3 regions of the Streptomyces sp. NPDC059649 genome follow, and region 3 is predicted to be linked to each of the others. Evidence: riboswitches for the same ligand, from Rfam matches in the RefSeq annotation. Region 3 holds a riboswitch; each other region holds the start of a gene.
What was found. A riboswitch is a leader RNA that binds a small molecule or an ion and turns the genes downstream of it on or off. The one in region 3 is predicted to bind S-adenosylmethionine.
Positions count from the first base shown of each region.

Region 1: it holds a riboswitch for S-adenosylmethionine, as region 3 does, so the genes downstream of both, ACFV1J_RS34545 (aminotransferase class V-fold PLP-dependent enzyme) here and thrC (threonine synthase) in region 3, are expected to answer to the same signal.
Region 2: it holds a riboswitch for S-adenosylmethionine, as region 3 does, so the genes downstream of both, ACFV1J_RS00215 (amino acid ABC transporter permease) here and thrC (threonine synthase) in region 3, are expected to answer to the same signal.

Region 1 covers NZ_JBHWDV010000056.1:110-4,445, forward strand. Annotated here, with positions in the region: gene ACFV1J_RS34545 (aminotransferase class V-fold PLP-dependent enzyme) at 171-1,538, opposite strand; gene ACFV1J_RS34550 (hypothetical protein) at 1,566-1,697, shown strand; SAM riboswitch class IV at 1,740-1,857, opposite strand; gene trpD (anthranilate phosphoribosyltransferase) at 1,950-3,014, opposite strand; gene ACFV1J_RS34560 (cytochrome bc complex cytochrome b subunit) at 3,155-4,336, opposite strand, start outside.
Region 2 covers NZ_JBHWDV010000001.1:40,406-44,741, forward strand. Annotated here, with positions in the region: gene ACFV1J_RS00205 (hypothetical protein) at 1-766, shown strand, start outside; gene ACFV1J_RS00210 (NUDIX domain-containing protein) at 882-1,250, shown strand; SAM riboswitch class IV at 1,434-1,541, shown strand; gene ACFV1J_RS00215 (amino acid ABC transporter permease) at 1,883-2,932, shown strand; gene ACFV1J_RS00220 (amino acid ABC transporter ATP-binding protein) at 2,929-3,750, shown strand; gene ACFV1J_RS00225 (ABC transporter substrate-binding protein) at 3,805-4,336, shown strand, end outside.
Region 3 covers NZ_JBHWDV010000027.1:35,079-39,414, forward strand. Annotated here, with positions in the region: gene ACFV1J_RS25175 (MoaD/ThiS family protein) at 1-164, opposite strand, end outside; gene thrC (threonine synthase) at 219-1,511, opposite strand; SAM riboswitch class I at 1,529-1,674, opposite strand; gene ACFV1J_RS25185 (glucosyl-3-phosphoglycerate synthase) at 1,861-2,823, shown strand; gene ACFV1J_RS25190 (trehalose-6-phosphate synthase) at 2,871-4,313, shown strand.

The sequences.
Region 1 (4,336 bases), on a different contig from region 3:
AACGGCGAGAAACCCCCGCGGCGGGACGGACGGGTACGTACGGGGGCGCCGCAAAGCGCAACGGCGAGACCCCCACGGCGGGACAGACAGGTACGTAGGCGGCGCCGCCAAGCGCGCAACGACGCGCAACCAGCACGGCGGGACGGCCAGGTACGTGGGAGGCACCCCGCTTAAGCGGGCACGCAACGGCCGTCCTCCGTGCGGTAGTTCCAGCGGGCGCCGTCGGAGACGAGTTCCTTGACCGCTCGGAGGAAGCGGTCGACATGCTCGTCGGGGGTGCCGGCGCCGAAGGAGACGCGGATGGCGTTGAGGGACCGCTCGCCGGGGGCCGCGTCGGGGGCGCCGCACTCGCCGGGGTCCTGCGGGTCGCTGCCCAGCAGGGTGCGGACCAGCGGGTGCGCGCAGAAGAGGCCGTCGCGGACGCCGATGCCGTACTCGGCGGAGAGGGCGGCGGCGAAGTGGGAGCTGTTCCAGCCCTCGACGACGAAGGAGAGCACGCCGACGCGGGGGGCGTCGTCGCCGAAGAGGGAGAGGACGCGCACCTCGGGGACCTCGGCCAGCCCCGCGCGGACCCGCGCGATCAGTTCCTGTTCGCGGGCGACGAGCGTGTCGAAGCCCGCCTCGGTGAGCGCCTTGCAGGCGGAGGCGATGGCGTAGGCGCCGATGACGTTCGGCGAACCGGCCTCGTGGCGGGCGGCCGTGGTGTGCCACTCGACGTCGACGCCGCCGTCCGCGCGCCGCGAGACCTTGCGGCTGGCGCCGCCACCCGCCAGGTACGGGTCGGCGTCCTGCAGCCAGTCCGCGCGGCCGGCCAGCACACCGGCGCCGAACGGCGCGTACAGCTTGTGGCCGGAGAAGGCGACCCAGTCGACGTCGAGTTCGGCGAGGTCGACGGGGTGGTGCGGGGCGAGCTGTGCGGCGTCGAGGACGATCCGGGCGCCGTGCGCATGTGCCGCGGCGGCCAGTTCGCGGACCGGCCACAGTTCGCCGGTGACGTTGGAGGCGCCGGTGACGCAGACCAGGGCCGGCCCGTAGGGCTCGCGGTCGGCGAGCGCGTGCTCCAGGGTCGCGACCGCCTGCTCCGGGGTGCGCGGGGCGTTGAGGTAGCTGACCGTCAGGTCGGCGCGCTGTTCCCAGGGCAGCAGCGAGGCGTGGTGCTCGGTCTCGAAGACGAAGACCCGGGTGTTCCGCGGGAGTACGGCGGCGAGCAGGTTCAGCGAGTCGGTGGTGGAACGGGTGAAGACCAGCTGGTCGTCGGCGCGGCAGCCGAGGAATGCGGCGATCGTGCGGCGGCTGTTCTCGAAGAGGTCGGTGGAGAGCTGCGAGAGGTATCCGGCGCCGCGGTGCACGCTGCCGTAGTAGGGGGCGTAGGCGGCCACGTCGTCCCAGACCCGCTGCAGTGCCGGGGTGCTGGCGGCGTAGTCCAGCGCGGCGTAGTCGACCTCGCCGCCGGTCACGAGCGGGACCAGGACGTCCCGGCCGAGCACCGGCAGCGGGGCACAGACGGAACGGTCGGCGGCAACGGCGGAAACGGACATGGCGAACTCCCGTAAGGCGTAAGTGAATTGAGCGAATTCGCTGCGGCGCGGGAAACGGCGGCGGCGCTTTCGGGTGTGCTGAAGCGCGCGGCGCGGGACGCAGCGGGAAAGGAAAAAGGGCGCGAAAAAGGGGCCTTCGGGCCCTATCGCATTCGCTGATTCACGGAAGTTCTCCCTCGAGGACCAGGATCCCTGGCGAGGGATCCGCGCTTGCCGCAGACCTCGCTGCCTGCGGCCTGGTCATCACCCGGGGCACCCCGCCACGGAAGGAGGGTTGCCGGACAGCGGGCCGGGGCCTGTGTCGCTGTCACTCGTGACCTGCGCAGCATCATGCCACAAGAGCATTTACGCGCAAGGGCTCAGTCCGTATGACGGACTGAGCCCTGCGTCACACCCTGTGTCACCGGCCGCTCAGGCGTTGCTGGCGGCCACCCAGCGCTCCAGTGCGCGCTTGGCCTCGCCCGAGTCGATCGAGACGGCGGCCTGCTCGATGCCGAGGCGGATGCGGTCGGTCAGCGGGGCGTCCGACGGCTCCAGCGCGGCGAGTGCGGCCGCGGAGTTCAGCAGCACCGCGTCACGGACCGGGCCGGTCTCGCCGTCCAGCAGCCGGCGGGCGACGTCCGCGTTGTACGAGGCGTCCGCGCCGCGCAGCGCCTCGACGGGGACGAGGGGGATGCCGACGTCGCGGGGGTCGAAGGGCTCCTCGCGGACCGTGCCGTCGCGCACGATCCAGACCCGGGAGGTGGCGGTGGTGGTCAGCTCGTCGAGGCCGTCGTCGCCGCGGAAGACCAGCGCGGAGGAACCGCGCTCGGCGAGCACGCCGGCCAGGATGGGCGCCATCCGGGCGTCCGCGACGCCGGTCGCCTGGGCCTTCACCCGGGCCGGGTTGGTCAGCGGGCCGAGCACGTTGAACGTGGTGCGGATGCCGAGCTGGCCGCGGGCGTTGGCGACGTGCCGGAGGGCGGGGTGGAACTTCACCGCGAAGCAGAAGGTGATGCCCGCCTCCTGCGCGACCTCGGTGACCCGCTGGGGGGTGAGGTCGAGGTTGACGCCGAGCTTCTCCAGGACGTCGGAGGCGCCGCTGGCGGAGGACGCGGCGCGGTTGCCGTGCTTGACGACCTTGGCGCCGGTGCCGGCCACGACGATCGAGGACATGGTGGAGATGTTGACGGTCTTGGCGCCGTCGCCGCCGGTGCCGACGATGTCGACGCTGGGGCCCGGCACCTCGATCAGCCGGGCGTGCGCGTACATCGTGCGGACCAGTCCGGAGATCTCCGCGACGGTCTCGCCCTTGGCGCGCAGGGCCACCGCGAAGCCGGCGATCTGGGCGTCGCTGGCCTCGCCCCGCATGATCCGGTCCATCGCCCAGGCGGTGTCGTCGGCGGTGAGGTCCCGGCCGTCGAGCAGGGCGTTCAGGATGCCCGGCCAGGTGTGGGCCGCCACGCTGTCGCCGCCCACCGGGGTCACAACGTTCATGGTCCACGCTCCTGGTCTGTGTCCTGCTTATGCAGTCACCCTATCGAGAGGGACGGCACGCCGGAGGGCCCCGTCCGATGCTCGGACGGGGCCCTCTGGGTGGCGTACTACCTACGGTGCGCTACGAGGCACGCGAGGGATCAGTGGTGGCCGTGGCCGCTGGTGATCTCCCGGTACTCCTCGACCGTGGGCTTGGGGATGACGCTGTCCTCGCCGTAGTAGCTCTTGGAGAGCTTGGCGCGGAGCTTCTGCGACCGCTTGATCTTGCGGCGGACGCCGTTCTCGTCGACCTCCGGGCCCAGCTCCAGCGGCTCGGGCTGCTCGTGCTGCGTCAGGAAGTGCAGCTGCTCCTGGTCGAGCGGCTCGTGGACCTCGATGAACTCACCGTGCGGCAGGCGCTTGATGATGCCGGACTCGCGGCCGTGCAGCACCTTGTCCTTGTCGCGCCGCTGCAGACCCAGGCAGATCCGCTTGGTGGCGATGAAGCCCAGCACCGGCCCGACGAAGAACGCGATCCGGACGAACCAGGTGATCGAGTTGATCGACAGGTGGAAGTGGGTCGCCCACAGGTCGTTGCCGCCGCCGATCAGCATCACGAAGTACGCGATCAGCCAGGCCACACCGAAGCCGGTGCGGGTGGGCACGTTGCGCGGGCGGTCCAGGATGTGGTGCTCGCGCTTGTCACCGCGGACCCAGGACTCGACGAACGGGTAGACCGCGATGGCGACCAGGACGAGCGGGAAGAGGAGGATCGGGATGAGCACACCGAAGTTGATGGTGTGGCCCCAGAAGTTCCACTCCCAGCCCGGCATGACACGGACCAGGCCCTCGGCGAAGCCCATGTACCAGTCCGGCTGCGCACCAGTGGAGACCTGGTCCGGCCGGTACGGCCCTATGGCCCACACGGGGTTGATGCTGGCGACCGCGGCGATCACCGAGATCACGCCGAAGACCAGGAAGAAGAAGCCTCCGGCCTTGGCCATGTAGACCGGCAGCAGCGGCATGCCGACGACGTTGGTGTTGGTCTTGCCGGCACCCGGGAACTGCGTGTGCTTGTGGTAGAAGACCAGGATCAGGTGCGCCACCAGCAGGCCGAGCATGATGCCCGGAAGCAGCAGCACGTGGACCGTGAAGAACCTCGGGATGATGTCGTGCCCGGGGAACTCGCCGCCGAAGATGAACATCTGCAGGTACGAACCGACCAGCGGCATCGCCAGGATGACGCCCTCGATGAACCGCACGCCGGTGCCGGAGAGCAGGTCGTCGGGGAGCGAGTAGCCGGTGAAGCCGGTGAACATGCCGAGCACCAGCAGCAGGAAGCC
Region 2 (4,336 bases), on a different contig from region 3:
AGGCCGCACCCGGCCGGAACGGCCCGGATCGCTGGCCGCGCTGCCGCACCTTGAGGACATCCTCGGCATTCCATCCGGTGGGCTGAGCGGACTGCTGGGAAAGCCCAGACCCCGAGGCCGGGGCCGCCGGGAGGCGCGGATGCTGCCGATCGGTGCGCTCAAACCCCACGCGGACCGGGTAGCCGCCCTGTTGTCCGGGCTGGACGTCGACTCAGATCCGTACCTGATCCGGATCAGTCAGCACGACCGCTACGAGTACGGGCCCGGCCGCACTCAACTCCGGGCGTGGAACCGGCAGATCCTGCGCGCGGACCGGGACGGCCCCGACCGATGGGTAACCCTGTTCTACGAGGACGAACCCGGCTCCGGCGTTCCCCGACTCCGCGCGCTGCGCAACTGCCGCTTGGGCCGCACGGTGAAGGACGAGACGGCCGGGATGCTCGCCGCCGAATTGCTCTTCGACCGTCCACTGCACTGCGGTGAAACATTGATCATGGAGTATGAGCTGGTCAACCTGGTGCCACAGCAGCCCGCGACCCAAGGCAGTTGCGGCCGCACCCTGCGGATGATCACCCGCGAGTACCTCCTGGAGGCGGCCTTCCACCCCACCGCGCTGCCGGCCCTCTGCGAGGAGTTCAACGAACCCGCGGACGGCGGCCCGGCCACCAGCCGCCGGATTCGCCTGGACAGCACCGGGTGCGCCCACGCCCTTGCCCTGAACACCGGCCCGGCCCGGTTCGGCATCCGCTGGACCTGGAACGACTGAACTCTGTCCGTCATGGCCTGCGCGGTTGACCGGTCGTGACGACTACTCGGCCCCGGCGTGTGAGGGTGCTGGTCCCAGGTGACGGGTTGGCGGGCGGGGCGGGGCGGGGCGGGGCGTGGGCGGCGCGGGCCTGTCGCGCGGCGCGCTGTCCGGCGGGCTGCCTCTGTCCGGCGGCCGCAAGGAGTCCGGTGAGACCGACGAGGAGTGCGCGCGCCGCGAGCTGCGTGCGGAGGCCGGCATCACGGCCGAGTCGTGGCTGAGGCCCGGCTCGTACGTCATCTCGCTCGACTCGGCGGCGCGTGTGCACCTCTTCGAGGCCCGGGATCTGAGCTTCGGGCCGCAGGGGCTGACACTCGTCGGGTCGACTCCCTGCTGTGGGCGGCGGCGTTGGGTGGAAGGCATGGCAGGGACCGTAACCGCGTTTGCCGACCAGGTGTGTTGCCGGAGTATTACGCCATGTCGTATTGCCACGGCGGGGCTGTGACTGCGTGGATGCGCATTTCTGAGGGAGATCCGCCACACCGGAGGCGCGAATCGGCAGCGATTCCGGTCCACACCGGGACTCCTCGGCAGCTCGCCAGGTTCACCCCGACCTGTTTTGTCGTCCCACAGGTCGGGCAGGCTTTGACAACCATGTCCGAGGTCTGTCTAACTTACGCCGCAGATCGGTCATGAGTGTCAGCGACAAGCCCTGGCTTGCTGACCGGCAACCCTCGCGCCGCGGTGGGGTGCCCCAGGTGACGACCGGGCCGGAGACTTTCGGTAAGCGCGAGGCCCTCAGGGGCCGGAACAGTGACGGTGACGGAATGTACGCAGCTTTCGGGACGGCCGCATGGCGGCGCCGCGGCTGCCTGTTGCTGTGCGCGAACCGTTCGGTCGATCTACTCCGCGTCAACAGCGCGCTGTGTACCGGTACCGGCACAGGCACCTGCTGTGCCTTTTGCCGAGGCTGACGGTCTTCTGAATCTGTGACGCCACCGCTGTCGTGGTGTGCGCCCTTCCTGCCCAGCCCCCGTTCCGCATGCCCCGTGCGCATCGTCACGCAGAGTCCTGCCGACTCTGCGGTGTCGTTGCCGCATCCGTGGCCCGGGGTGTCCGAATTCGCTGGAGCCCTCCATGAGTCAATCTCCTGGCGCTGCGGTATCCCCCGCCTCAGCGCCTCCTGCCGAGGAGACCCCCGAACTCTCCTCCGCGCCTCGTACCGCACGCCCCGCCGAGGCCGAACGGCCGGGCGACGACACCGCACCGCGGCCACTGGCGGCCCAGCGCGTGCTGCCGTTGCGCAGACCGGGCCGCTGGATCGCCACGGCGATCGTGCTGGTGCTGGTCGCCCAGATCGCCCACGGACTGGTGACCAACCCCTTCTATCAGTGGGACCGGTTCCAGTACTGGTTCCTGCGCCCGACGATCCTCGACGGTCTGCTCATCACCCTCGAAGTGACGGCGTACAGTGCCGTGTTGGGTCTGCTCGGCGGCATCCTGGTCGCCCTGGGCAGGCTGTCCCGGAGCCCGGTACTGCGGGCGGTCAGCTGGACCTACACATGGCTGTTCCGTTCGGTCCCGCTGATCGTGGTGCTGCTGTTCCTCTACAACTTCAGCGCGCTGTACAAGACGCTGAGCCTGGGGGTTCCGTTCGGGCCCGCCTTCTTCAGCTTCGACGAGTCCCGGCTCGCCACCGACATCGTCGTTGCGGTCGTCGGACTCAGCCTGAACGAGGCGGCGTACGCGTCCGAGGTGGTGCGGAGCGGCATCCTCGCGGTCGACCAGGGGCAGCACGAGGCGGCATCGGCACTCGGCCTGCCGAAGAGCCACCAGTTCACGAAGATCGTCTTTCCGCAGGCACTGCGCTCCATCACCCCGAACTACGTCAATCTGCTGATCAATCTCATCAAGAGCACCTCGCTCGTCTTCTACGTGTCCTTGCTCGATCTGTTCGGATCCGCGCAGAGCATGGGCAGCACCTACCCGGGTGACATCGTCCCGCTGCTACTGGTCGCCACCGTCTGGTACCTGATCCTCACGAGTGCGGTCTCCGTCGTCCAGTTCTACGTCGAGCGGTACTTCTCCCGGGGCGCAACGCGCACCCTTCCGCCGACGCCGTTGCAGAAGTTGCGGACGAGTCTGCGTGATCTGCGGGCCCGAGCCCGGAGGGAGGCGGCGGTATGACCACCGAGACTGCTGGTAGCACCGAGCTGACTGAGACCACCGACGCCACCGAGATACGACCGGCTGCCGTCGAGGTGCACGACGTGCACAAGTGGTACGGCGCCCACCGGGTGCTGGACGGCGTCGAGTTGACCGTGCGGCCGGGCGAGGTCACCGTGATTCTGGGGCCGTCCGGGTCCGGCAAGTCCACCCTGCTGAGGGTGATCAACCATCTGGAGAAGCCCGAGGTCGGTTACGTCAGCGTGAACGGCGAGCCGATCGGCGTACGCCGGCACGGTGAGAGGCTCAAGGAGCTGAGCGAGCGGGTCATCCTGGGCCAGCGCGGCCGGATCGGCTTCGTCTTCCAGAACTTCAACCTCTTCCCGCATCTGACCGCGCTTGACAACGTGGCAGCCGCTCCCGTTGCCACCGGGAAGCTGACCAAGCCCCAGGCCCAGGAGCTGGCCCGCGAGCTGCTCGGCCGGGTGGGCCTGGCCGACAAGGTCGGCGCCTATCCGCGGCAACTGTCCGGCGGCCAGCAGCAGCGGGTGGCCATCGCCCGCGCGCTCGCCCTGCGGCCGGGGGTCATCCTCTTCGACGAACCCACCTCCGCGCTTGATCCCGAACTGGTCGGCGAGGTGCTGGCCGTCATCAAGGACCTGGCCACCAGCGGCACCACCCTCATCATCGTCACCCACGAGATCGGATTCGCCCGTGAGGTCGCCGACCAGGTCGTCTTCCTCGACGAGGGTCGGATCGTCGAACAGGGCCCGCCCACCGAGGTGCTGGACCACCCGAAACACGAGCGGACCAGGGACTTCCTGAGCAAGGTGCTCTGACCCCGCCGAACAAGCAACACGCCACCACCCTCACTCACCGAACCAAGGACAGCCATGCACACCGCCAGCCTTCGCAGCAGACTCCTCCGCAGCCTCACCGCAGGCACCGCCGTCGCCACCCTCGCCACCGGCCTCGCCGCCTGCGGGGGCAACAGCGAAGCGGCCGGCACGTCTGACAGCAAGCCGTCCGGGACGGTCACCGTGGGCGCCCTTTCCAACGGGGCCGCCAAGGAGACCGACCTCAAGGTCTCCGAGGTCAAGTCCATCAGCGCAAAGCTGCCCAAGTCGATCGCCAAGAAGGGCAAGCTGGTCATCGGTGTCGGCGCCCTGCCCACCGGCTCCGTGCCGCTGAACTTCGTCGGCGACGACCAGAAGACGCTCACCGGATCCGAGCCCGACTTCGGCCGACTGGTGGCCGCGGTCCTCGGCCTCAAGCCCGAGCTGAAGAACTCGACCTGGGAGAACCTGTTCGTCGGCATCGACAGCGGCAAGGTCGACGCGGCCTTCTCCAACGTCACCGACACCGAGGAGCGCAAGAAGAAGTACGAGTTCGCCACCTACCGGCAGGACAACCTGGGGTTCGAGG
Region 3 (4,336 bases):
CGGCGCAGCTTGCCGGCGTCGTCGAGCACCCGCGCCGCGATGCCCTGGTGGTTCTTCTCCAGGTCGGCGATCACCTCGGAGAGGGTCGCGCCCTCGGCGGTGACCTCGGCCTCGCCACCGGTGTACGTGCGCAGGATGGTGGGGATGCGGACCTTGACGCTCATGGTTCTGCCTTCCGGACAGGGATTACGGAGTACGGGTGCGGGGACTGCGCGGGCTCAGCCGGCCAGGCCGGCCGCGCGGAACGCGTCCAGGTTCGGACGGATCGTGGCCGAGGGCCCGGTGGTCGGCGCGACCGCGTCCAGTGTCTTCAGGCCGTCACCCGTGTTGAGGACGACGGTGGTCAGCGCCGGGTCGAGCAGACCCTCCTCGATGAGCTTCTTGGTCACGCCGACGGTCACCCCGCCCGCGGTCTCCGCGAAGATGCCCTCCGTACGGGCCAGCAGCTTGATCGCGTCCACGACCTGCTCGTCGTTGACGTCCTCCACCGCACCGCCCGTACGGCGCGCGATGTCGAGCACGTACGGGCCGTCCGCCGGGTTGCCGATCGCCAGCGACTTGGCGATGGTGTTCGGCTTCTGCGGGCGTACGACGTCGTGCCCGGCCTTGAAGGCCGTCGACACCGGCGAGCAGCCCTCCGCCTGGGCGCCGAAGATCTTGTACGGCTTGTCCTCGACCAGCCCGAGGGCGATCAGTTCCTTGAGGCCCTTGTCGATCTTCGTCAGCTGGGAGCCGGACGCGATCGGGATGACGATCTGGTCCGGCAGCTGCCAGCCGAGCTGCTCGCAGATCTCGTAGGCCAGGGTCTTGGAACCCTCGCCGTAGTACGGCCGCAGGTTGACGTTGACGAAGCCCCAGCCCTCGCCGAGCGGGTCGCCGATGAGCTCCGAGCAGAAGCGGTTGACGTCGTCGTAGTTGCCCTCGATGCCGACCAGGTCACCGCCGTAGACCGCGGCCATGACGACCTTGCCGGCCTCCAGGTCGTGCGGGATGAAGACGCAGGACTTGAAGCCCGCGCGGCGCGCCGCGGCGCCGACCGCACCGGCGAGGTTGCCGGTCGAGGAGCAGGACAGGGTGGTGAAGCCGAAGGCGCGGGCGGCCTCGACGGCGATCGCGACGACACGGTCCTTGAAGGAGTGCGTCGGGTTGCCGGAGTCGTCCTTGACGTACAGGCCACCGGTGACGCCGAGCTCGGCGGCGAGCCGGTCGGCCTTGACGAGCTTGGTGAAGCCGGGGTTGAGGTTCGGCTTCTCGGCCACGTCGGCGGGGACCGGGAGCAGCGGGGCGTAGCGCCAGATGTTGTCGGGGCCGGCCTCGATCTGCTTCCGCAGGGCCTCAGGGTCGCCGCTCGGCAGGTCGTAGGCGACTTCGAGCGGCCCGAAACAGCTGGCACAGGCGAAGATCGGACCGAGATCGAAGCGCTCACCGCATTCCCGGCAGGACAGCGCGACGGCGGGGCCCAGGGCGACGGGGGTGGGGTTTGCGGTGGTTTCGGTGACTTGCACAGCCATGGAGGCGAGGCCCTTTCTCCTCATCTTCCTCGCGGCGCATCTCGTCGCGAGACGGATTTGGCACCTTCCCTAGCCGGGAGCCTCGGCGCGCTGGACGCGGAGACCGACTGGAGGGTTGCCGGGGCTTCAACGGGCCGTATCCCTCTGCCCCTCTGGATGAGCGGTATGGCGCTGGGCCGAAACCCAGGCGTTTGTCGCGAGGCGACCCCGGCATGCGAGGGTCATCCGCGTTGTTCAAGACTGTAACCGAAGGCACTGACAGTTGAGATAGTCGTCCGAACCGCGAGATGGATCACACGATGGATCACCTGGCGACCGCTGCACCGGCAGCCACCGAGGAGTAAGAGACGTGCTGGAAGAGGTGGAGCGCTGGCTGCGCAGCCGCTCCTGGTCGGCTGCCGACCGCCCGTTGGAGCAGCTGCTGGCGGCCAAGCGCCAGACGGGCCGTACGGTCAGCGTCGTCCTGCCCGCGCTGGACGAGGAGGCCACGGTCGGCACGATCGTGGCGACGATCCGCGCCGAGCTGATGACCGACGCCGTCCCGCTGGTCGACGAGCTGGTGGTGCTGGATTCCGGTTCCACCGACCGGACGGCCGGGGTCGCGGCGGCGGCCGGCGCCAAGGTCGTCCACCGTGACGCCGTGCTGCCGCGGCTCCCCGCCGTCCCCGGCAAGGGCGAGGTGCTGTGGCGCTCGCTGCTCGCGACCACCGGCGACATCATCTGCTTCGTCGACGCCGATCTGCGGGAGTTCTCCGCGACCTTCGTCTCCGGGATCGTCGGACCGCTGCTGACCGACCCGGACCTGCAGTTCGTCAAGGCGATGTACGACCGCCCGCTGGAGACCGGGGGCGAGGGCGGGGGTCCGGGCCAGGGCGGCCGGGTCACCGAACTCGTCGCCCGTCCGTTGCTCAACCTCCACTGGCCGCAGCTGGCCGGTTTCGTCCAGCCGCTGGGCGGCGAGTACGCGGCCCGCCGTTCCCTGCTGGAGCGGCTGCCCTTCCCGGTCGGCTACGGCGTCGAGCTGGGCCTGCTCGTCGACGCGCTGCACACGGTCGGCCTGGACGCCCTCGCCCAGGTGGACGTCGGCGTACGCAGGCACCGCCATCAGGACGGCCAGGCCCTCGGCCGGATGGCCGCCGCGATCTACCGCACCGCCCAACTCCGCCTGGCCCGCGGCCACTTGGTGCGGCCCCGGCTCACCCAGTTCGACCGGGGCGAGGCGGGTTTCGTGCCCCGCACCACGGACGTGGACACCGAGGAACGGCCGCCCATGACCGACATCCCGGAATACGCGGCCAGGCGGGCGGCCTGACCCGCGTCGCACGTTTGCACGGATCCGTCACTGGTTAATCTCGCGACATGGTCTCCGAGCGCAATGTGGTGCACGCAGGTGCCGAGGTTCTCGTCGCGTCCAATCGCGGACCGGTCTCGTACGCCCTGGGGGAAGGCGGGGCGCTGACCGCGAAGCGGGGCGGGGGCGGGCTGGTGTCGGGGCTGTCGGCGATCGGACCCGAGACGGACGCGGTGTGGGTGTGTGCCGCGCTCGGTGAGGGCGACCGGGAGGCGGTGCGGCGGACCGGCGACGTGCTGGACCGGGCCGACACCGGCGGACAGCGCGTCCGGATGCTGGACATCCCGTCTCATATCCACGCCGACGCCTACAACGGCATCGCCAATTCGGTGCTGTGGTTCGTCCACCACATGCTCTACCAGACGCCGCTGGAGCCGGTCTTCGACGCGGAGTTCCGGCGGCAGTGGGGGGCCTACGAGGCGTACAACCACGCCTTCGCGCGGGCGCTCGCCGCCGAGGCGGGCCGGGGCGCGGCGGTGCTGGTGCAGGACTACCACCTGGCGCTGGTGCCGGGGATGCTGCGGGCGCTGCGGCCGGACCTGAAGATCGCGCACTTCTCGCACACCCCCTGGGCGCCGCCCGAGTACTTCCGGATGCTCCCGGACGGGATCGCCGAGCAGCTGCTGCGCGGGATGACCGGCGCCGACCAGCTGGGGTTCCTGACGCACCGCTGGGCGGACGCCTTCAGCGCGTGCTGCGCCGAGGTGCTGGACGGCACCGGCGGCACCCGGCTCGGGGTGTACGGGCTGGGGGCGGACGCCGCGTTCCTGCGGGAGCGGTCGCGGCGGGCCGACGTGGACGAGCGGCTGGCGGCGCTGCGCGAGCAGATCGGCACCGGCCCGGACGGGACGGCGCGCCGGACCATCGTGCGGGTGGACCGTACCGAGCTGTCGAAGAACATCGTGCGCGGGCTGCTGGCGTACCGGGAGCTGCTGGTGGACCGGCCGGAGTGGCGGGAGCGGGTGGTGCACGTCGCCTTCGCCTACCCCTCGCGGCAGGACCTGGCGGTGTACCGGGAGTACACCGCGCAGGTGGGGCGGCTGGCCGAGGAGATCAACGCCGAGTTCGGCACGGACGACTGGCGGCCGGTGGTGCTGCACGTGAAGGACGACTTCGCGCGGTCGCTGGCGGCGTACCGGCTGGCGGACGTGGCGCTGGTCAACCCGATCCGGGACGGGATGAACCTCGTCGCGAAGGAGATCCCGGTGGTGTCCGAGGAGGGCTGTGCGCTGGTGCTGTCGCGGGAGGCCGGCGCCCATGAGGAGTTGGGTGCCGCGGCGCTGACGGTCAATCCGTACGACGTGGGCGGTACGGCGCGGGCGCTGCACGAGGCGCTGACGATGAAGGCCGGGGAACGGACGGAGCGCACCGAACGGCTGGCCGCGGCGGCGACCGCGCTGCCGCCGGCGCGCTGGTTCCTGGAGCAGTTGCGGGCGTTGCAGGAGGGCTGAGCGAGGGCGGCGCGGGGCGCGGC